Regions from separate parts of the Herminiimonas arsenitoxidans genome, predicted to be linked through region 2. Evidence: riboswitches for the same ligand, from Rfam matches in the RefSeq annotation. Region 2 holds a riboswitch; each other region holds the start of a gene.
The links. A riboswitch is a leader RNA that binds a small molecule or an ion and turns the genes downstream of it on or off. The one in region 2 is predicted to bind thiamine pyrophosphate.
Positions count from the first base shown of each region.

Region 1: another riboswitch for thiamine pyrophosphate. It lies ahead of BQ6873_RS06645 (purine-cytosine permease family protein); the one in region 2 lies ahead of BQ6873_RS11240 (TonB-dependent siderophore receptor).
Region 3: another riboswitch for thiamine pyrophosphate. It lies ahead of thiC (phosphomethylpyrimidine synthase ThiC); the one in region 2 lies ahead of BQ6873_RS11240 (TonB-dependent siderophore receptor).

Region 1 is NZ_LT671418.1:1,415,989-1,423,087, reverse strand. It holds gene BQ6873_RS06660 (efflux RND transporter periplasmic adaptor subunit) at 1-965, shown strand, start outside; gene BQ6873_RS06655 (MacB family efflux pump subunit) at 965-2,950, shown strand; gene BQ6873_RS06650 (efflux transporter outer membrane subunit) at 2,961-4,376, shown strand; gene BQ6873_RS06645 (purine-cytosine permease family protein) at 4,415-5,704, opposite strand; TPP riboswitch at 5,755-5,854, opposite strand; gene BQ6873_RS06640 (methylglyoxal synthase) at 6,149-7,057, shown strand.
Region 2 is NZ_LT671418.1:2,378,664-2,385,762, forward strand. It holds gene BQ6873_RS11240 (TonB-dependent siderophore receptor) at 1-2,022, opposite strand, end outside; TPP riboswitch at 2,082-2,185, opposite strand; gene BQ6873_RS11245 (hypothetical protein) at 2,362-2,706, opposite strand; gene BQ6873_RS11250 (GreA/GreB family elongation factor) at 2,842-3,378, opposite strand; gene BQ6873_RS11255 (DNA glycosylase AlkZ-like family protein) at 3,528-4,625, opposite strand; gene BQ6873_RS11260 (4-oxalocrotonate tautomerase) at 4,749-4,934, opposite strand; gene BQ6873_RS11265 (class II aldolase/adducin family protein) at 4,972-5,736, opposite strand; gene ahpC (alkyl hydroperoxide reductase subunit C) at 6,057-6,620, shown strand; gene ahpF (alkyl hydroperoxide reductase subunit F) at 6,712-7,099, shown strand, end outside.
Region 3 is NZ_LT671418.1:2,016,241-2,023,339, reverse strand. It holds gene BQ6873_RS09500 (glycerate kinase type-2 family protein) at 59-1,324, shown strand; gene pyk (pyruvate kinase) at 1,400-2,818, shown strand; TPP riboswitch at 3,005-3,112, shown strand; gene thiC (phosphomethylpyrimidine synthase ThiC) at 3,225-5,138, shown strand; gene thiS (sulfur carrier protein ThiS) at 5,138-5,353, shown strand; gene BQ6873_RS09480 (thiazole synthase) at 5,440-6,237, shown strand; gene BQ6873_RS09475 (NAD(P)H-quinone oxidoreductase) at 6,352-7,099, shown strand, end outside.

The sequences.
Region 1 (7,099 bases), 960 kb from region 2:
CACAGGTATCGGAAGCGGAAGTTGGCAAGTTGCGTAAAGGGATGGAAGTCTATTTCACTACCTTGGGTAGCCAGGGACGTCGCTGGTACGGCGCGCTGCGTAAAGTCGAGCCGACACCAACCGTGACTAATAACGTCGTGTTGTACAACGCATTGTTCGACGTACCGAATAAGAATCAGGCATTGATGCCGAGTATGACAACGCAGGTGTTCTTTATCGCCGCGACTGCAAAAGATGTCTTGCTGGTGCCAACCGCTGCAGTAACGATTAGCCGCGGTTCCAGTGGTGCAAGCGGTCGTCGCGATCGTACAGAAACTGCTGATGCCAAATCGCATGATCGCAAAGACGCATCAGATAGTTCTGCACGTAGCAAAACAGATACGTCTAAAGCTCCGGCAGTAATTAACAAAGAGAGCGCGGGTAAATCCGACGACAAACCATTGGCGAATATGACGGCAGAAGAGCGCCGCTCAGCATTCGAAAAAATGACACCGGAAGAACGCGAAGCGATGCGTGAACGTCGCCGTGCAATGCGCGAAGGTGAAGATAAATCGGGTGCAGCAAACGTGGCACAAGCCGCTGCGGGTACAAACCAAGCTCCAAAAGCTAATGGCAAGTCTGCTACTGCAGAGAAAAGCGAGGCGCTTGCAGCTACTTCCAATATAGGTAGCCCTCCTGCTGATTCTTCCGCATCCACCAGTGGTTTTGCTGATCAAAGCACGACGCGTGCATCCCGCAGCGGTACGGTGAAAGTAATCACCAAGGATGGCAAGGTTGAGCAGCGCAAGGTAGAACTGGGCGTAACCAATCGGGTGCAGATGCAGGTATTGAGCGGTCTGGAAGAGGGCGATAGCGTGGTGATCGGCATGAAGCTGCCACCATCAACCAAGCGCCCTGTATCGGCTAACCAGCAAGGCGGCATGCCACCTGGCATGGGTGGACCAACGGCATCACGAGGTCGTTAATGAGTGAGGAAATTGTTTCTGGCCTTGCCGCAAACGGTGAGCGCGCGCATGACGAGACGCCGCTGATCGAATTGCGCGGCGTGACCAAGACTTACCGTAATGGTGGGCTTGAAGTAGAAGTGCTGCATGGCATAGATCTGAAAATCTATGAAGGCGAATTCGTCGCCATCATGGGGGCATCCGGTTCGGGCAAATCGACGCTGATGAATATACTCGGCTGTCTGGATAGGCCGACTACCGGTAGTTACTATTTCATGGGGCGCGATGTTTCCGGTTTCGATCGAGATGAGTTGGCATTGTTGCGGCGCGATGATTTCGGCTTCGTGTTCCAAAGTTATAACTTGATCGCGTCTGCCAGCGCAGCAGAAAACGTGGAAGTGCCGGCGATGTATTCCGGCTTGCCACCTGCCGAACGGCATGCACGTGCGCAAGCTTTGTTGGCCGAGCTGGGTTTGGCTGATCGCTCGCATCACAGACCGAATCAATTGTCCGGTGGTCAGCAGCAGCGGGTTTCGATTTCGCGCGCGCTGATGAATGGTGGTCGCATCATTCTCGCCGATGAACCGACTGGTGCGCTGGATAGCAAGAGCGGGCAGGATGTGATGAAGCTGCTGGCTGATTTGTCAGCACGTGGACACACAGTTCTACTGATTACGCATGCAAAAGAAGTAGCAGATCACGCGCAGCGATTGATTGAAATCAAGGACGGTCATATTTTGTCCGATCCCGGTCCAGCCAAGCAGTTGCCGATGCAGGCAGAGTTTGTACGGCCGGTGGTGGCAGGTGTGGGTTCACGTCTGACCGATATGCTGGAAGCGGCCAAGATGGCGCTGCGTTCGCTACGGGCAAATTTCTTCCGTTCGGTATTGACGCTGCTGGGTATTGTGATCGGTGTCGCATCGGTGATCGCGATGCTGGCGATTGGTGATGGTGCCAAGGCAGAAGTGGTGGAACGTATCAGTGCGATGGGTTCCAACTTGTTGCTGGTGCGACCAGGTGTGCCGAATCAGCGTGGCTTTAACAGTACGGCAACACTGGTGGTAGAAGATGTGCGCGCCATCGATGACTTGCCGAATGTGCTGGCGGCTGTGCCGGAACAAAGCAGTAGCGTGACTTTGCGTTTTGGTACTTCGGATACGTCTACCAGCGTAACGGGCACCTCAGCCAAATTTCCATTGGCGCGACAATGGCCGGTAGCGCAAGGCACCTTCTTCAGTGAAGAAGATGAATCGAATTACGCCGCTGTTGCGGTACTGGGAAAAACTACGGCGACGGCTTTGTTCGGTGAGGACAATCCTATCGGTGAATTTGTACTGGTCAATAATCTGCTGTTTCAAGTTGTAGGCGTCATGTCCGAGCGCGGCGCATCACCTATGGGTTCGGATCAGGATGATGTGGTGTTCGTGCCTTATTCAACCAGCAGTCTGCGTTTGTCCGGGCAACGCTATTTGCGCAATGTGACGGTAGCGGTAGAGAACGTGGAGCACATCGACGATACGCAGGAAGAAGTCGACAAGCTGCTGTTGGAACGCCACGGCACCGTCGATTACCAGATCCGCAATATGGCTTCCATCATGGAAGCGATGGAGCAGACACAAAACACTTTGACGATCTTGCTCGGTTCGATTGCCGCGATTTCCTTGCTGGTGGGCGGTATTGGCGTGATGAACATCATGCTGGTGTCCGTGACCGAGCGTACGCGGGAGATTGGTATTCGCATGGCGACTGGTGCGCGCGAGAGCAACATCATGCAGCAGTTCCTGATCGAAGCAGTGGTGGTGTCAGCAATTGGTGGTGCCATCGGTGTGATAGGGGGATTGGCGACGGCCGCCGTGATCGATGCCTTCGGCACGCCGATTAAATATTCGCCGACACCGGTCTTGCTCGCTTTTGGTTGCGCGTTCATGACGGGATTGGTGTTCGGTTATTTACCAGCTAAAAAAGCAGCGCAACTCGATCCTGTGGTTGCCTTGTCGGCAGAATGAAATGACATCCATGACTACACGTTTTATTTTCCGTCGTACTCGTCTCGCGCTTGCTGTTGCAGCGCTGATGACACTAAGCGCCTGCGCCAGCCGTATCGATGCAACGCGACCGAATCTTGAGTTGCCTGCGACCTGGGCCGAAGCATCGCCTGCCGGCATTGAATTGCAGCGCGACTGGTGGCGTGGCTTTGGCTCGGATGAGTTGTCTGGTTTGATCGATCAAGCTCTGGCTGCGAATCCGGATTTGAGCATCGCGGCAGAACGCGTGACGCAAGCAGAGATTACAGCACGTAGTGCCGGCGCATCCTTGTTCCCATTGCTGACTGTGAGTGCGAATACCAATGTGGGTTCTAACAAGCCGGGCCCCGTAAGTACCGGTTGGAACAAAACAGAAGGCTCCGGTGTGGCGCTCAGCGTGGCCTACGAGGTCGATGTCTGGGGTCGTGTTGCGGCGGTTGCCAGCGGTGCCAACGCATCGCTGAATGCCAGTCGCTACGATCTGGAAACAGTCAGACTGACGCTCACCACCGGCGTTGCGAATGCTTATTTCCAAACGTTGGCTTTGCGCGTGCGTTTGCGTGTTGCAGAGAACAATCTGGCGATTGCAGAAAAAGTGTATGCGATAGTCGAGGCGCGTTACCGCTATGGTTCTGCCTCAGCGTTGGATATGAGTCGCCAACGCGGCACTGTACTTACGCAGCGCAATACCTTGTTGCCTTTGCAGGTGCAGGAACGGCAAACAGTAAGTGCCTTGGCAATTTTGCTCGGACGTCAGCCGCAAGCCTTGCAGGTTGCTGCACAAAATTTGACTACGTTGAATGTGCCGGAGGTCAGCCCGGGTTTGCCGTCGACCTTGATTACACGCCGACCAGACATTGCCAGTGTAGAAGCGCAACTGTATGCGGCTGATGCCAACGTCGCAGCGGCGCGTGCCGCATTGTTGCCGACTATTTCATTAACAGGCGCTGCAGGTAATTCCAGTGCAGCTCTGTTGGCACTTGGTAATCCGGCGTATAGCGTGGGTCTTACCGCGTCCATCGTACAAACTTTATTCGATGGCAATCGCTTGCGTCTGCAAGTGGAAACCAGCGAATCGGTACGTCGTCAGTTGATTGAAAATTATCGCCGTACGGTTTATGCCTCGTTGAAAGAAGTCGATGATGCGCTCAGCAATGCGAGTCGTAATTTCGCCCAGGAGCAAGCGCAAATCGAAATCAAGAAAGAAGCAGAGCGCGCATTGAAATTATCTGAGCTGCGTTATCGCGAAGGCGCAGATGATTTGAATACATTACTGGATGCGCAACGTACCTTGTTCACGGCAGACGATACATTGGCACAACTGAGGTTGTTGCGCCTGACCGGTACCACCGATGTATTCAAAGCATTGGGTGGTGGCTGGAGCAGGCCGCAAGTCGAAGTGAAGTAATGAGGGATGGATGATGGAGAATATCCATCATCCATGGATCAAGCAGATTGCAATGCCGGGCGACGTGACATCCGGTAAATACTTCCCAGCAGCAGCGTGATTGTCAGACTAGGCAAAGCCGAACCGACTACCGGCCATAGAAGTGGGCAGATGTGGAAGGCCGCAATGCCGATCAGCCAGATGGCAACAGGTACAACATTCACACCTTTATCTGTCGCTTGTCCCTTCGCTGCCAATTGCGAAATAACGACGCCGAACAAGGGCACGAAGACCGAACTGAGCAAGAGCAGGAAAGGTTCCAGTCCGTGCATAGGCAGGAAGAGTGCGCAGCCGGTTGCGACCAAGGCGAGTGTAATACCCCAGAAGCGTATCGTGAATTTTCCATTCAGGAAATTGAGCGAGACCGATCCGGAATACACATCGCCGTAAGCGTTATCCATCTCATCGATCAGAATCAGACCTAGCGCAATTAAGCCGCCTTGTGCCAGCAACAAAGTCGTCATCAAATCAGCACCCGGATTGGACGTGCTGACGATCAATACGCCTAAGGCGTGACACCAGATATTCGCTACCGCAAAACCCAGCCATGTGCCGCGGAAGGTGCTGGCGCCGGCTTTACCATAACGCGCAAAATCAGCAACCAATGGCAACCACGACACTGGCATCGCCATCACCAGATCGATCCCGGCCAGCGTACTCATAGAACCATCACCGGATCTATTCCAGATCGCATCCAAACCTTGTACCTGCGCTTTCAAGACAAATTGATAGGTTAGCCAGATCAGCGAAAGAATAACCAAAGGCAGGCCGAAGCGGCCGACGAACCAACGTACCAAACCGATCATTGAACCGGTTGCAAGACCAACCAGTAGCAGGCCCCAGAACAGCGCCGTGACATATGGCAGCCAGATTGCGTCTATGCCTGTGATGTCCTTGATCAAGGCAGTCGTGCCGTCGCGCATGACGACCAATTCAAATGCGCTCCAGCCTATCAATTGAATGACGTTCAGAATCACTGGCAATTTGGCAAATGATGTGCCCAGGGTTTGGCACATCAGTACCGGGCTGGACAAGCCACGTTCAAATCCTATGTAGGCAACCAGACCGAGCAGGGCGGCACCGAGCAGAGAGCCGACGATAATGGCGAACAATGCTGTTTGCGTGCCGAGCGCGGTGCCAAGAAATGCGCCGATCTGCATGACGAGCAAGCCGACGCCGAGACTGAACCACAGCGCAGCGTGATCGCGGAAGGAAAAAACTCTGTCAGCCGCAGGAATAGGTGTGAAGGCAGCATTGCTTGCTGCCGCAGGTGCGTTTGGTAAAGCCATCATCGTCTTTCAAAATAGATGGCAGGTAAGCGGATTCGATGCCGGTGTACGGCGATGATTGTGTGCTTTCCTGCGCGAGAATTATCTCAATCAGGTTCAACGGGTATCTCTCACCCACGCATCAAATGCGCAGGACCCCGAGCCAAGAAGGTCAAACTGGGCGCTACTTTGAGCCAAAAACGAGGGATAGGCAAGTTGTATGTATCGGGGAAGTGGTTTGCCTGTAGGCGTGACGCGAAGATGGTTGCAGCAATTGCAGAAGAAAGTGTCGGGCCGCACGATAAAACAGGGAGGGGGAGCGGCCCGACGAAAACACATAAATACTGTATGTATGAACAGTATATTATCACAGATCAGGAATGTCACAAGTTATTCATCGACAGGCGATATACTTAAGTTGACGCACTGCAATGTTGCAGCGCTTAGCCTTTTTGACTGTTTAATATGCCTGCTTCTCGCCGTAATTTCCGCATTGGATTAGCCACTAGCCGCACTCACCAAGACGCTCGCGACTCCGCACTAGCCCTCTTACTCAATGGTAGCCGCGTTGCGATTGAAGAACATTTACAACCCGAATTAATCGTGGTCGGACGCACGCTGGATGCGATGGATCATCTCGGTTTGTTGAAAGATTATCCGCGTATCGAACGTTTTCCTTACGGCCGACATGGTGGTTTGATGAAACTGGTCTCGCGCGTGGTGGATAGTGATCCTGAGCGTCGATTGGATGCTGTCATTTACTTGATGGATCCGGTTGACCCTTCATCCACATTCCCGGAGGCGGTCGCTTTGAAGCGGCAATGCGTGATTCATGGCAAACCGTTTTTATCGACGCTGGCTAGCGCACGTGAATGGCTGGAGCTGGAATCGATCGCGATCGGCGCAGCGCCAAATCCTGAGCTGGATGCCACGTTCGATTTGAAGAATGAGGGTATTGCAATGATTGCCCACGATGCGATGAAAGATCGCATGCTGGACATCGCAGAGCGCCATTTTGAATTACTGGATCAATTCGGATTCCGTTGCGCGACTGGCACGACGGGGAGCTTGCTGAACAAGCTGGCGCAGAAAATCAAAGGTGAAGAAGCCGGTCGTAACTGGGTCAAACCTTATCTGAGTGGCCCGATGGGTGGTGATGCGCAGATCGCAGAATTGATACTGGATAGGCAGCAGTGTCGTCGTGTTTTGTTTTTGGAAGACCCGCATGTCGCGCGTCAGCATGAAGCGGATATCCAGTTACTGGAACGTGCGGCGCGCACGGTGACGGATTATGCGCTGTGTATCAGTAACGAGAAGTGCGGCGAGCGCTGGCTGGATTTGCTGGAGCAGCGCGTCAATTTATGTAGAAATTAAGCAGGTATGTTAAGAGCTGACATTTAGTAAAAAGGCCTACAC
Region 2 (7,099 bases):
GAAAGTTGTCTTCACGCCGGATACCTTGGTCGCATAACGTGCGCCCAGATTCAGCACACTGTAACCAGGGATAGCGGTGCGAATATCGCGATTCGGTACAAATTCCTTGCTGCTCGAATAAATCCAGGTGCCATTGAGTTTCAACGCAGGCATTTGCGGTAATGCGTAATCCATATACAGCGCCGATTTGAGCTTAGGCACATTACCAACGCGCTTGCCTTCGATCTGCGCATCGCCGGTATTTTCTGCCGTAGCCTGCAGTGCCGTCATGCTGGCACCTATCATCAGATTGCGCGTCACACGACCTTGTGCGGACAGCTCTACACCACGATGGATCGCATCGCCAGCTACCACATAGGTATTGCTGGAATCGATGTATTCATTGGTGCGCTTGATCTGGAACAAAGCGGCCGCGACACTGACATTGCTGCTGATATCTGCCTTGACGCCCACCTCATATTGTCGGCTGCGCGACGGATCCAATACCGTGCCTTGATTGGTCGCGCCATCAGGAACTTCACCACCCGGATCCAGACCTTCCGAATAAGAACCATAGATAGACCAGTTCTCTTGCGGACTAAACACCAAGGCCACATTCGGCAAGGCAAAACCTTCATCGGTATGACGCAGCAAGGTGCCGCCGGCATTGAACTGATCGCGCTTCAATTGCGTGTAACGCACACCGGCGTGCAATTTGAGTTTATCCGTCAAACTCAGAATGTCTTGCATGAAGACTGAGCGCTCATCATCCTTGCGACGTAAGCTGACTGGTTTCGTCGGTCCCAAAGTGTAGTTGTAGTACACCGGGTTATAGATATTGCCGGTACCTACGAAGTCGAACAAATAGTCAGCAAAGCTGTCACGACGATTCAATGTCGAAACGCCCGTCGTCAATTCATGTTTGACTGTGCCGGTGTTGAACCTACCCTGCAACAAAGCCTGCGTGGTATTCACTGTCCGCTTGTCATTGTCACGACGCAAATCGTATAAGCCGTAATCGCCATTCGCACAATAATTAGAGAACGAACCAGTTGCCGGGCAACCAACAGACAAGGCAACAGCATCATCTCTACGCAAAGCAAACGCGTTGGCTTGCAAAGTCGTACGCCAGTTATCGTTCAGCTCATATTCAAATTTCACACCCAGATTATTGGTGTCATCAGTAACCGGACGGCTCCACGGTTGATCATTCAGCATCGTCTTGCCGCTGACGCCGGTAGGAATGCGCAAGTCAGAGCCAAGCAACTGGAAGCCAGGTACCGTCAATTGCGATTTATGCTGATAGTCGACATCGACTTGCAGCAAGGCGCGTGGGCTGATGCGCCAATCGAAGGCACCGGACACGAAGCGTCTGTCACCATTGGAAGCACGCACGTAGGAACGTATATCTTCCACGGCTGCATTGATGCGATAACCAAAGCGCTGATCTTCAAAACGTCCGCCCAGATCGACTGCTGCATAACGCGTGCCGCGCTCACTCACCTCGAGCGTCACCGTGCGCAAAGGCTCGTTGGTAGGGCGTTTGGTCACGTAATTCAGGACGCCACCCGACGAGGCTATGCCTGACTGCAAGCCAGCCAAACCCTTGAGGATTTCAAAGCTTTCCTTGTTCTCCATCGGAATCGACGATTGCGCGAGTATGACCAAGCCATCTTTGCGATAGCTGGAACCCTGATCCAGTACAAAGCCGCGTATCGCAAACCAGTCGGACAAACCAACCGCGTTATAGGAATTCTGTACGCTCGCATCGTATTTCACTGCGTCGGTCGCCGTGCGTATGCTGCGGTCCTGCATCTGTTCACGCGTGATGACGCTAATGGATGCCGGCGTCTCGCGCAGCGGCGCTTCCGAAAATCCACCTATGCTCGCATTGCGCGCAATCCCATCTTTTGCCGAATCGGAAGTCACAACAACTTCAGGCAAAACGTTTTCGGAAGATTCAGCCATGGCAGCAGGCGCAAATGCACAAGCTTGCGCAACAGCCAGGGCAATCAGGGAACGGCGGGAGTGTGATGCAGACATGTTTTGTTCAATCAATCGCGTTAAAAAACGAATGCGTGCGAAGGAATGGACAAAGAAATTGCGTGGACTTTGCGCTTCCCTACGCTGGCATTATCCAGGTCAGGTACGGAGGGTTTTTTCTCACCCGAAGACGTTTAGCTCTTCAGGACCCCTAGCGTGGCCGCATACTAACACGAAAGAATAAGCGTGCGAAATGGCATCTTTGTTGTATTTTGCAGCGAATTTCGCCGATCTTAACCAGGATCAATTGGCAAGATGGCTAGTCTGCGGAGACGTGGAAGTAGGCGGCGTGACTATCAAAGATGTGCAGAACGCATGCTTGGTACAACGAATTGATTTCTATTTTTTACTCTTCTTGCTTTTTTCCGACTCGTGGCTATTTTGATGATCGAAATGTGCGTCGGCTGAATCCGGCGATTTTTGTATATGCGTAATCCCGGATGAAACCGAGATGGGATCGCTGGCGGGAAAAGTCATTTCTATCGCGATATCCAGTAAGGTTTCTTTCGCCACTTCTCCTTCAGATGCCGCCGTCTCGGTCGGCATCTCCGCTACCGGATCGCTGGCGGGGAAGGTTTGCTCCAGCGCATCATCCAATTGACGCTCTTCTCGCGAATGCGATTCAGATGCTGAAGCATGTTTCGCGAAAACCTTGGATTTTGTTGGAGAATCATGATGTGCCATATAGAACTCCTTGCTATGTGAAGAGTGTTCAGGGCATGCAATGCTTGATGCTGATCAAGCCATTCCATCTACTACTTGTCGCATACACCTCATGTCTATGCGCTTATCTGTAGGACACTTTGATCCACATCCAGTTCAACTACTAGGCGGATAACGTACGTGCATGATCTGCAATTTCTCTGTACCAGCTGGGCTTTCCAACAGTACTGTGTCGCCTTCGTTTGCACCGAGCAATGTTTGCGCAAGTGGTGCCAGCCAGCTTATCTTGCCGTGCGCCGGGTCCAGCTCATCTAGGCCAACTATGGTGACGGTATGTTGTTCACCAATTGCGTTTTGATAGGTGACGCTTGCGCCAAAGAAGACTTGATCGCCATCGACATGCACGCTTGGGTCAACGATTTCTGCAGACTCCAAACGAGTTTGTAGATAGTGAATACGTTGGTCGATTTCACGCAAGGTACGCTCGGGATCAAACTCCAGAGATGTTTGATTTGTAGCATCTTGCTCGGTTTGCAAAACATGGGCGCGTGTTACTTCCACCAATTCCAGTAACTCATTTTGCAAACGCTGATACCCCTCAGGCGTGATGTAATTTTTCACGTCTAGCGGCATCTCCGGCTGCAACGATAGAGCATCGTCGTCGCCCGTTTCCTTAACAAAAGCCTTGTTCATGGTTGCGCTCCTGCACTGCTCATGCATGAACTACTACCTTAACGCATCTTTGCAGAAGCTACTGTGCGCTACTACACGAAGATATCAATCGGAAATTTTGCCGCATGAGGTTGCGCATCAAGCCATGAAGTCCCAATGCATTCCCTGTATCAGCACAAGCCGAGGAACTGCTCCATGCGCTGCAGTTCTTCGTCCAATGCGCTACGGAATGCAGCACCTTTTGGCGCTGCGCCAGCCACATAGCCGAACGCTGCTTCCAGTCGGCCTTCACGCGTCGACACATTGGCCCAGCCGATTACCTGGCCACGCCAGAGCATAGGCAGCGCGTAGTAGCCGAACTGGCGCCGGGCCGGTGGTGTGTAGGCCTCGAACTTATACGTCCAGTCCCAAAACAACGTGAAGCGGCACCGGTCCCAGACCACAGGATCGAAAGGAGTGAGTAGCCGCAGCCGGTCATCGATGGCGTAACGGCGCGAGCGAGGATTTTCGTCAGCGGGCCAGTACCAAGTAGTCCCGTCGATGCGGCAACTGGCCAGGTGCTCGCGCGCCAGCCGCAGCGCCGCCTGGGTCTGCTCCGCCAGATGCGGTGCGCCGTAGCCGAGCAGCCGCACCAGATAGGTCAGGCTGGCGGCTGGCAGTGGTGCGTACTTGCGCACCACCAAATCGATCAAAGCAGCTGCGCGCTGAGCGCTTGCAGCGGGACTGTCGTCTGCGGCCGGGTGCGTAACCGCCTCGTAGACGCGCGTGCCGCTGTCACGCCGCTGCACTCGCAACAAGCCGCGGTAGTGCAAACCATCGAGCAGATGCGTACTAGCGTTGCTCGAACCACCCCAATAGTTCTTCACGCGCCCGTGTGCGAAGTGCTGATCGACCTCGCGCGGATGGACTGCGCCGCGTTCATGCACGAAGGCCAGCACGTCTGCAGCCTGACGTTGTGTCTCGCTATCCCAGACTTTCTTCGCCTGACGCGGATGCATCAGCGCCAAGTGCTCGCTGGGCAGGAAGCCGTAGTTAACCAGGCAATCTTCGTCGATCGCCAGGCGCACGTAGCGGCGCTCCAGATCGCCGGCACGGTAGTCCTTGACTCGGTGGCGTAGCGTCAGGTCCTGCGCCCGAGCCGGGGCACGGATCGGATCCGCTTGCACGAAACCCAGGCGTCGGATCGCTGCCGGCAACGTAGTCGGCGTAAACAAGGTGCGCGCGACCGCGTAGCGACGCAGGTCTTCGAGACTCGATTCAGTGGGCATGTGGGAATTGAAGCACAGAGCAGAACGTCATCACTGTCGTCGACCGAGATGAGATCGCTGATGTACAGCAGACGTCTGCCAGACTAGTGCGCAGATAAGGCCGTGCGTACATCAGCATAAATATTAAACGTCAGACCACAGCTTGCCGCCGGTTGCCCAGTTTTCACGCTTCACGTCTTCGATAATGATATCGACAGATTCAGCACTGGAACCGAGCGTTGCGACTGTTGCTTCAGTAACGGCTTTAACGAAAGCACGTTTTTGTTCGACGGTACGGCCTTCGAATAATTGCACGTTGATAGTTGGCATGAGTTTTCCTTTTTAGTTGATAAGAATAATGAATAAATCAGTCGCGATAGGACGGCGACAAAGCATCGAGCTTGCGCAGCAAAGACGGCCATTCGAGTATGCCTTCGGGCGAGCCATCGCCGAGTAATTCCTTGTACGTTTTTGCACAGACTTCAGGCGGCGGGATATTCAAAGCTCCACCACCTGATTGCGCTTTTAACTGGAAGGAACACGCTTTATCCAGCGTATCCATCAATACATAGGCTTCAGCTATCGTGCGGCCGCTGATCAGCGTGCCGTGATTGCGCAACAGCATCGCCGGATAATCACCAAGGCGTTCAATCAGCCGCGTCTGCTCAACTGGCGACAAGGCCAAACCTTCATAGTCGTGATAACCCATCTGCTGATAGAAACGCATCGCGTGCTGCGATAAAGGTAGCAAGCCACCTTGTTGCATACCGACGGCAACACCGTTTTCATTATGCAAATGCATGACGCACATCGCATCTGCACGCGCTGCATGCACCGCACCGTGGATCGCGAAGCCGGTCACATTCACGCGATAAGTCTGGTCACCAATGATATTGCCCTGCAAATCAATCTTCACCAGATTAGATGCGGTAATTTCATCAAAGCGGAAGCCAAAAGGATTGATCAGGAAGCGACCTTCTTCGCCCGGAACCGTGGCGGAAATATGCGTGTAAATCAGGTCATCCCAATTCTTTAACGCGCATAAGCGGTAACAGGCGGCGAGATCGACACGAACTTGCCATTCGGCGGCGCTGATGCCGGCCGGTGGAGTCTGGATTGCTGGGGTAGTCATATCACCTTGCTAAGAATCTGAAGCGGAAGACGCCTTGAACGTCACGAAGGTTGAAATTATAAAGTCATAGTAGGACAGACGCCGATTCCTCTTGAAATCTATCGTTTGCCATCCATTTTTTATACTGAAAACAGGACTGTCACACCCTAGTCGCAGTAAAACTGCATAATAGGTAGTTCGTTAGCGAAGGAACGTTGCTGCAACACTTATCGATAGCGAAAACAAATCGAATTTGTAAAATAAATCAATTATACAAATGATTGATGGTCCTCTACTATTCGTACTCACACCATTTTTTAACCCAGTAAGGAAGAAAACACATGTCACTTATTAACACCCAAGTTCAGCCGTTCAAGACCCAAGCTTTCCATAATGGCAAGTTCATTGAAGTTACCGAACAGTCCTTGAAGGGCAAATGGTCCGTGCTGATTTTCATGCCAGCAGCTTTCACATTCAACTGCCCAACAGAAGTTGAAGATGCAGCTGACAGCTACGCAGAATTCCAAAAACTGGGCGCAGAAGTTTACATCGTTACTACCGATACCCACTTCTCGCACAAAGTTTGGCACGAAACTTCGCCAGCAGTTGGCAAAGCAAAATTCCCATTGGTTGGCGATCCAACTCACCAACTGACCAACGCATTCGGCGTACACATTCCTGAAGCTGGTTTGGCACTGCGTGGCACCTTCGTGATCAATCCTGAAGGCGTCATCAAGACCATGGAAGTGCATGACAATGCAATCGCTCGTGACGTTTCGGAAACACTGCGCAAACTGAAAGCAGCTAAATACGTTGCTGCACATCCAAACGAAGTTTGCCCAGCTAAATGGAAAGACGGCGAAAAAACCATCGCTCCATCGCTGGATCTGGTCGGCAAAATCTAAGTTGTAATTTCAAGTAGTTGCAATATTGTCCGGGCCGTGTGGCCCGGACATGCAGGACTTAATTTAAATCGTAAAGAAAGTAGGGACCATCATGTTGGATGCAAATCTCAAAACCCAATTAGCCGCTTATTTGGAAAAGATCGTGCAACCGATCGAGATCGTCGCGTCACTCGATGGCAGCGATAAATCTCGTGAATTGCAGGAGTTGCTGCAAGAAATCGTTGTGCTGAGCGACAAGATCACTCTGGTCGAACGCACCGATGGCGACGAGCGCAAACCTTCTTTTGTCATCAAGCGCCCAGACGCTCACGCAGGCATACAATTCGCCGCGATTCCGATGGGGCACGAATTTACTTCACTGGTCCTGGCCTTGCTGCAAACCGGCGGCCATCCATTGAAACTCGAAGAATCAGTCATTGAACAGATCCGTAATCTGGACGGCGACTATCACTTCGAAACTTATATGTCTTTGTCTTGCC
Region 3 (7,099 bases), 360 kb from region 2:
GACATCGCATCGATGTGCGATGTCGGTTTGATTCAAATTTTTAAAAAGTATCTCGCCCATGTCGATAGACCCACGTCAGTTTTTGAATGACCTGTATGCCACCGCAGTAGAGGCTGTGAGCGCACAGAAATGTATGCCTGCCTATTTGCCCAAGCAATCTGCCAAAGGTCGTACGCTGGTGATCGGTGCCGGTAAAGGTGCGGCCGCAATGGCCAAGGTTGTTGAAGATACGTGGCCAGGCAAAGTGGAAGGCTTGATCGTGACGCGTTATGGTCACGGCGCTGACTGCAAACAGATCGAAGTTGTGGAAGCCGCGCATCCGGTCCCGGATGAAGCAGGCCGCGCAGCTGCAGGTCGCATGCTGGAACTGGTCCAAGGTTTGACTGAAGATGATCTGGTGTTATGCCTGATCACAGGCGGCGGCTCCGCCTTGTTGAGTTTGCCGGGTGAAGGCATCTCACTGGAACAAAAACAAGCATTGAATAAAGCATTGCTGAAAAGCGGTGCCACGATTTCTGAAATGAATTGCGTGCGCAAGCATTTGTCCGCAATCAAAGGTGGTCGTTTGGCCTTGGCATGTGCACCTGCACGTGTCATCACATTGTTGATCTCCGACGTACCTGGCGACGATCCTGGTGTGATCGCTAGCGGTCCAACTCTGCCAGATCCAACTACCTGCGCAGAATCACTCGCGATTCTGAAAAAATACAAAATCGAAATTCCAGATAATATTTTGAAGCATCTGGAATCCGGCGCTGGCGAAACACCAAAACCAGGTGATGCACGTTTTGCACGCAATGAACATCACGTCATGGCAACCGCGCAACATGCGCTGGAAGCTGCGGCTGCCAAGGCACGCGAGCTTGGTATCACACCATACATTTTGTCCAACGATCTCGAAGGCGAATCGCGCGACGTCGGCATGGTGCACGCTGCATTGGCAAAACAGGTTGCGAAGTATGGTCAGCCATTCGCCAAGCCATGCGTCATCCTGTCGGGCGGCGAAACTACCGTCACCGTGCGCGGTAAAGGTCGTGGTGGCCGCAATGCTGAGTTCCTGTTGAGCTTGGCAGTGTCCCTGCAGGGTACGGCTGGTATTCACGCATTGGCATGTGATACCGATGGTATTGATGGCTCCGAAGATAACGCCGGCGCCATCTATCAACCTGACTCATGGACGCGTGCTACCGAGCAAGGCTTGAACGCCAAAGCCATGCTGGAAAATAACGACGGCTATGGCTTCTTCAGCGCACTCGGTGACCTGATCGTCAGCGGTCCGACACGTACCAACGTGAACGACTTCCGCGCAATCCTGATTTTGTAATTTATTGTTCGCTGCGTCTGCTCCTAGTCGCAGCGAAATTCATTTTTCATTTTTCATTTAAGAAGAAGATCTGTCATGAGACGTAATCGTAAAGCAAAAATCGTTGCTACCCTGGGCCCAGCAAGTGGTGATATGGAAACCATCAGCGCATTGTTTGAAGCTGGCGTGGACATGTTCCGCTTCAACTTCAGCCATGGTTCGCACGAAGATCACCGCGCACGTCACGAAATCGTGCGTAGCCTGGAAACCAAATACGGCCGTCCAGTTGCCATCCTCTGCGATCTGCAAGGTCCGAAGATTCGTCTGGGTACCTTCAATGGCGATTCCGCTGTATTGACTGAAGGTTCGGAATTCGTGCTCGACCGCGATCAGACTCCAGGTGATGCAACACGCGTTTACCTGCCACATCCTGAGCTGTTCGCGGTTGTCAAAGCTGGTCAAAACCTGTTGTTCGATGACGGCAAAATCCGTGTTTCGATCGAAAGCAACTCGGGTGACCGCATCGTCACACGTGTGACTACAGGCGGCAAGATTTCGAACCGCAAAGGCGTCAACGTGCCAGACGCAATTCTGCCTATCCCTGCAATGACACCGAAAGATCTGGTTGATCTGGAATTTGCCTTGTCGTTGGGTGTGGACTGGGTAGCTCTGTCGTTCGTGCAACAAGTTTCCGATATCGAAGACGCGCGCAAGATCATCGGCGACCGCGCTCTGATTCAATCGAAGATCGAAAAACCAGCAGCAATGCTCGACATCGATGCGATCTGTAAAGCTTCTGACTCCGTCATGGTTGCTCGTGGTGATCTGGGTGTTGAACTGCCGATCTCGCAAGTGCCGCGCGCTCAGAAAGAAATCATCCGTGTATCGCGTAAATACGGCCGTCCAACTATCGTTGCAACACATATGTTGGAATCGATGACCGAATCGCCTATGCCAACCCGTGCAGAAGCATCGGACGTTGCCAACGCCATTTACGAAGGCGCAGATGCCGTGATGTTGTCCGCGGAATCGGCCAGCGGCAAGAACCCTGTTCGCGCTGTTCAAATGATGGACAGCATCATCAAAGAAGTGGAAAGCGATCCGGTCTACCGCACACTGCTCGATGCACAGCAAGTGACACCACGTCCAACAGCGGAAGATGCAATCTGCAACGCCTTGCGTGACACCACGGCTGCGATCAAAGCTGTCGCTACTGTGACATACACAAAATCTGGTAGCACCAGCATGAGCGCTGCGCGTGTACGTCCGACCACGTCGATCCTGAGCATCACACCAGAACTGAAGACCGCACGTCGTTTGGCATGGGTCTGGGGTATCCACTCGATCGTTGGCGGCAAGGATGTTAAGTCTGTTGATGACATGGTCAGCGAAGCAGTGGCGGCCGCCGTGCATGAAGGTTTTGCCAAGAAAGGTGATTACATCGCTATCTCGGCTGGCTTACCATTCGGCGAATCTGGTACGACCAATCTGTTGCACATCGCAACGGTTAAGTAATATTTGAAGTAATACAGTTTCTGAAAGATGGCATGTTTGCCATTTTTCAGAACTGACATGAATGGGGTATTGCGTTGCATCGCAGTAACCCATTCATGTCAGATGTAAAAATCTGACGGGGGTCAATTGACATAGTCGTTTTATGGCATAGACTACGATTCGTAGTTTGATTCACCTGTTGTAGAAGTAAAAAGCTAGGGGTCCTAGGTAGATGCGTTCCGCATTTGCCGGGTGAGAAAAACCCTTGAACCTGATCTGGATAATGCCAGCGAAGGGAAGCTACCGAGAACGTGTATTGCATCCGGCATTCGAATTGTATTCATCGATGTCCAAGCTGATACGGTATATGTTTTCGAAACCTCCTGAGCTGGCTCCAAGCCAATTTGAAGTTAGCCAAGGAGCCAAAATGAATGCCAATCCGAAATTTCTGTCCGCTACCGCCACGGTAGATGAAGCAGCGATCCAACCATTACCAAATTCCACCAAAGTTTATATTCAAGGTTCGCGTCCTGATATACGCGTGCCTATGCGCAAGATCACACAATCCGATACCGCAGCATCGTTCGGTTTCGAAAAAAATCCGGCGATCTATGTCTACGATACGTCCGGTCCATACACCGATCCGGAAGCAAAGATCGATATCCGTTCCGGCCTCGACACACCACGCCTGCCGTGGATACTGGAGCGCAATGACACCGAAGAACTAGCCGGCCCAACATCTGAATACGGCATCGAGCGTTTGAACGATCCTAAGTTGGCTGAGTTGCGTTTCAATCTGCATCGCAAACCGCGTCGTGCACTTGCCGGCAAAAACGTGTCGCAAATGCATTACGCACGTCAGGGCATCATCACGCCGGAAATGGAATTCGTCGCGATCCGTGAAAACATGAATCGTCGCGCCTATCTGGAAGAGTTGAAACACTCCGGACCAAAAGGTGAAAAGCTCGCCGAGCTGATGGGGCGTCAACATCCGGGCCAATCGTTTGGTGCTGCGATCCCGCAAGAGATCACTGCTGAATTCGTACGTAGCGAAATCGCGCGGGGTCGCGCCATTATCCCGGCCAACATCAACCATCCTGAAATCGAACCGATGATCATCGGTCGTAATTTCCTGGTCAAAATCAACGCCAATATCGGCAACTCGGCAGTCACTTCTTCGATCGGAGAAGAAGTAGAGAAAATGACGTGGGCGATACGTTGGGGCGGCGACAACGTGATGGATTTATCGACCGGCAAACACATACATGAAACGCGTGAGTGGATCATTCGCAATTCACCTGTACCTATCGGTACCGTGCCTATTTATCAGGCGCTGGAAAAAGTGAACGGCAAGGCAGAAGATCTGACATGGGAAATTTTCCGTGACACATTGATCGAGCAAGCCGAGCAGGGTGTTGATTACTTCACCATCCACGCCGGCGTGTTGTTGCGCTATGTGCCGATGACTGCGAAGCGCATGACAGGCATCGTGTCACGCGGTGGTTCCATCATGGCGAAATGGTGTCTCGCGCATCACAAAGAATCTTTCCTGTACGAGCATTTCGAAGACATTTGCGAAATCATGAAAGCCTATGACGTGTCGTTCTCGCTCGGCGACGGTTTGCGTCCAGGTTCGATCTATGATGCCAACGATGAAGCGCAACTCGGCGAATTGAAGACACTGGGCGAGCTGACGCAGATCGCATGGAAGCATGACGTGCAAGTCATGATCGAAGGTCCTGGTCATGTACCTATGCACTTGATCAAGGAAAACATGGACCTGCAACTGGAGCAGTGCCACGAAGCACCGTTCTACACGCTAGGACCATTGACGACCGATATCGCACCAGGTTATGACCACATCACGTCAGGTATCGGCGCTGCGCAAATCGGTTGGTACGGCACGGCAATGCTGTGCTACGTCACGCCGAAAGAACATCTAGGCTTGCCGAACAAGGTCGACGTCAAGGACGGCATCATCACGTACAAGATTGCCGCCCATGCTGCCGATTTGGCCAAAGGTCATATCGGTGCGCAGATACGCGACAACGCCTTGTCGAAAGCGCGTTTCGAATTCCGTTGGGACGATCAATTCAACATCGGTCTTGATCCGGACAAGGCGCGTGAATTCCATGATGAAACTTTGCCTAAGGACTCCGCTAAAGTTGCGCACTTCTGCTCGATGTGTGGTCCGCACTTCTGCTCGATGAAAATCACGCAGGAAGTGCGCGAATATGCAGCGCAACAAGGCATCACTGAAATTCAAGCTTTGAAAAAAGGTATGGAAGTGAAGTCGATAGAGTTCGTAAAAAGCGGCTCTGAAATTTATCAAAAACAGTAATGAGCAATATTGAAATAACGATAGAACTCAATGGCGCTAGCCATCAACTCGCAACGTGCAAGAACGTTGAAGAGTTGATCGCTGATTTGTCACTATCCGGCAAAGCAGTTGCCGTTGCCATCAATCGCGAAATCGTGCCACGTAGTCAGTGGCAGCAGCGACAGTTGCAAGCTGCTGATCGCGTTGATGTGGTGCGCGCAATTGGCGGTGGCTGAACATTGAAGCAAACACAGGGCAGCCACAAGCTGCCTTGTGTGTTTGTTGCGTATTTATTTTGTATATCAAAGAAACAGGACTATCCATGACTACCTCTATCTTCTCCGACGACCAACTGACGATCGCCGGCACCACCTATCGCTCTCGCCTGTTGGTAGGCAGCGGTAAATACAAAGACCTCGAACAAACCCGCGCCGCCAGCGAAGCAAGCGGTGCACAAATCGTCACCGTCGCGATCCGTCGCGTCAATATCGGCCAGGACCCAAATGCACCGAGCCTGCTCGATGTCTTGCCGCCATCTGAATACACCTTGTTGCCGAACTCGGCCGGTTGCTACAACGCTGCTGATGCGGTGTACACCTTGCAACTCGGCCGTGAAATTCTCGGCGGCCATAAGCTGTGCAAACTCGAAGTCCTCGGCGATGAAAAGACCCTGTTCCCGAACATGCCGGAAACTCTGAAAGCAGCCGAAACGCTGGTCAAAGATGGTTTTGACGTCATGGTCTACTGCAGCGATGATCCGATACAAGCTCGTATGCTGGAAGACATTGGCTGTGCCGCCATCATGCCGCTGGCTTCGTTGATCGGTTCCGGCATGGGTATCCTCAATCCATGGAATCTGTCGCTCATCATCGAACAAAGCAAAGTCCCGGTCATCGTCGATGCCGGCGTAGGCACTGCTTCCGATGCTGCGATCGCCATGGAATTGGGTTGCGATGGCGTCTTGATGAATACCGCGATTGCCGGTGCGCAAGATCCGGTGCGTATGGCGCATGCAATGAAACTCGGTATTGATGCAGGTCGCAATGCCTACCTGGCTGGTCGTATCGCCCGCAAATTCGCCGCATCCCCATCGTCGCCGATGGCTGGTCGCGTGGTGTAAGAAGAACAAGAACGTGTTGCGCGGGAATTGTGCGGAATGCTGAGTTGATTGGCAGATAAATGGATTATCGAATATCCTTGCTGCCTTCAACGTCATCACATTAAAGGATTTACCATGCGCGCAATCGAGATTACTCAGCCAGGCCCACCAGATGTATTGAAGCTCTGCGAGCGCCCGATGCCCGAACCTAAGGCTGGCGAGGTACTGATCAAGGTGCACGCAGCCGGTATCAACCGTCCTGACGTGTTGCAGCGTACTGGTAACTATCCAGTTCCTAAAGGTGCATCGGATTTGCCAGGTCTGGAAGTCGCTGGCGAAATCGTCGGTGGTGATCTCTCCGGTAGTGATTTTAAAATCGGCGACATGATTTGTGCGTTGGCACAGGGCGGTGGTTACGCCGAATATTGCACGGCACCTATTGAGCAATGCTTGCCGATTCCAAAAGGTCTGGATGCTGTTGAAGCGGCATCTTTGCCAGAAACCTTTTTCACTGTGTGGAGCAACGTCTTTGATCGCGTCGGTTTGAGCGGCGATGAAACATTGTTGGTGCAGGGCGGCACATCCGGTATTGGCGTCACGGCTATCCAAATCGCAACGGCACTCGGACACCGTGTTTTCGCAACGGCTGGTAGCGATGACAAAGCCCGCGCTTGTGAAGTGATGGGTGCTGAGCGCGGTATCAATTACAAGACGGAAGATTTCGTTGAAATCGTCAAGGCAGCGACCGGTGGCAAGGGCGTGGACGTCATTCTCGATATGGTCGGTGGCGATTATGTACCACGCGAAATCCGTTGTCTCGCCGATGATGGACGCTTGGTCTTTATCGCCCTGTTGGGTGGCAACAAGGCGGAAGTAAGCCTGG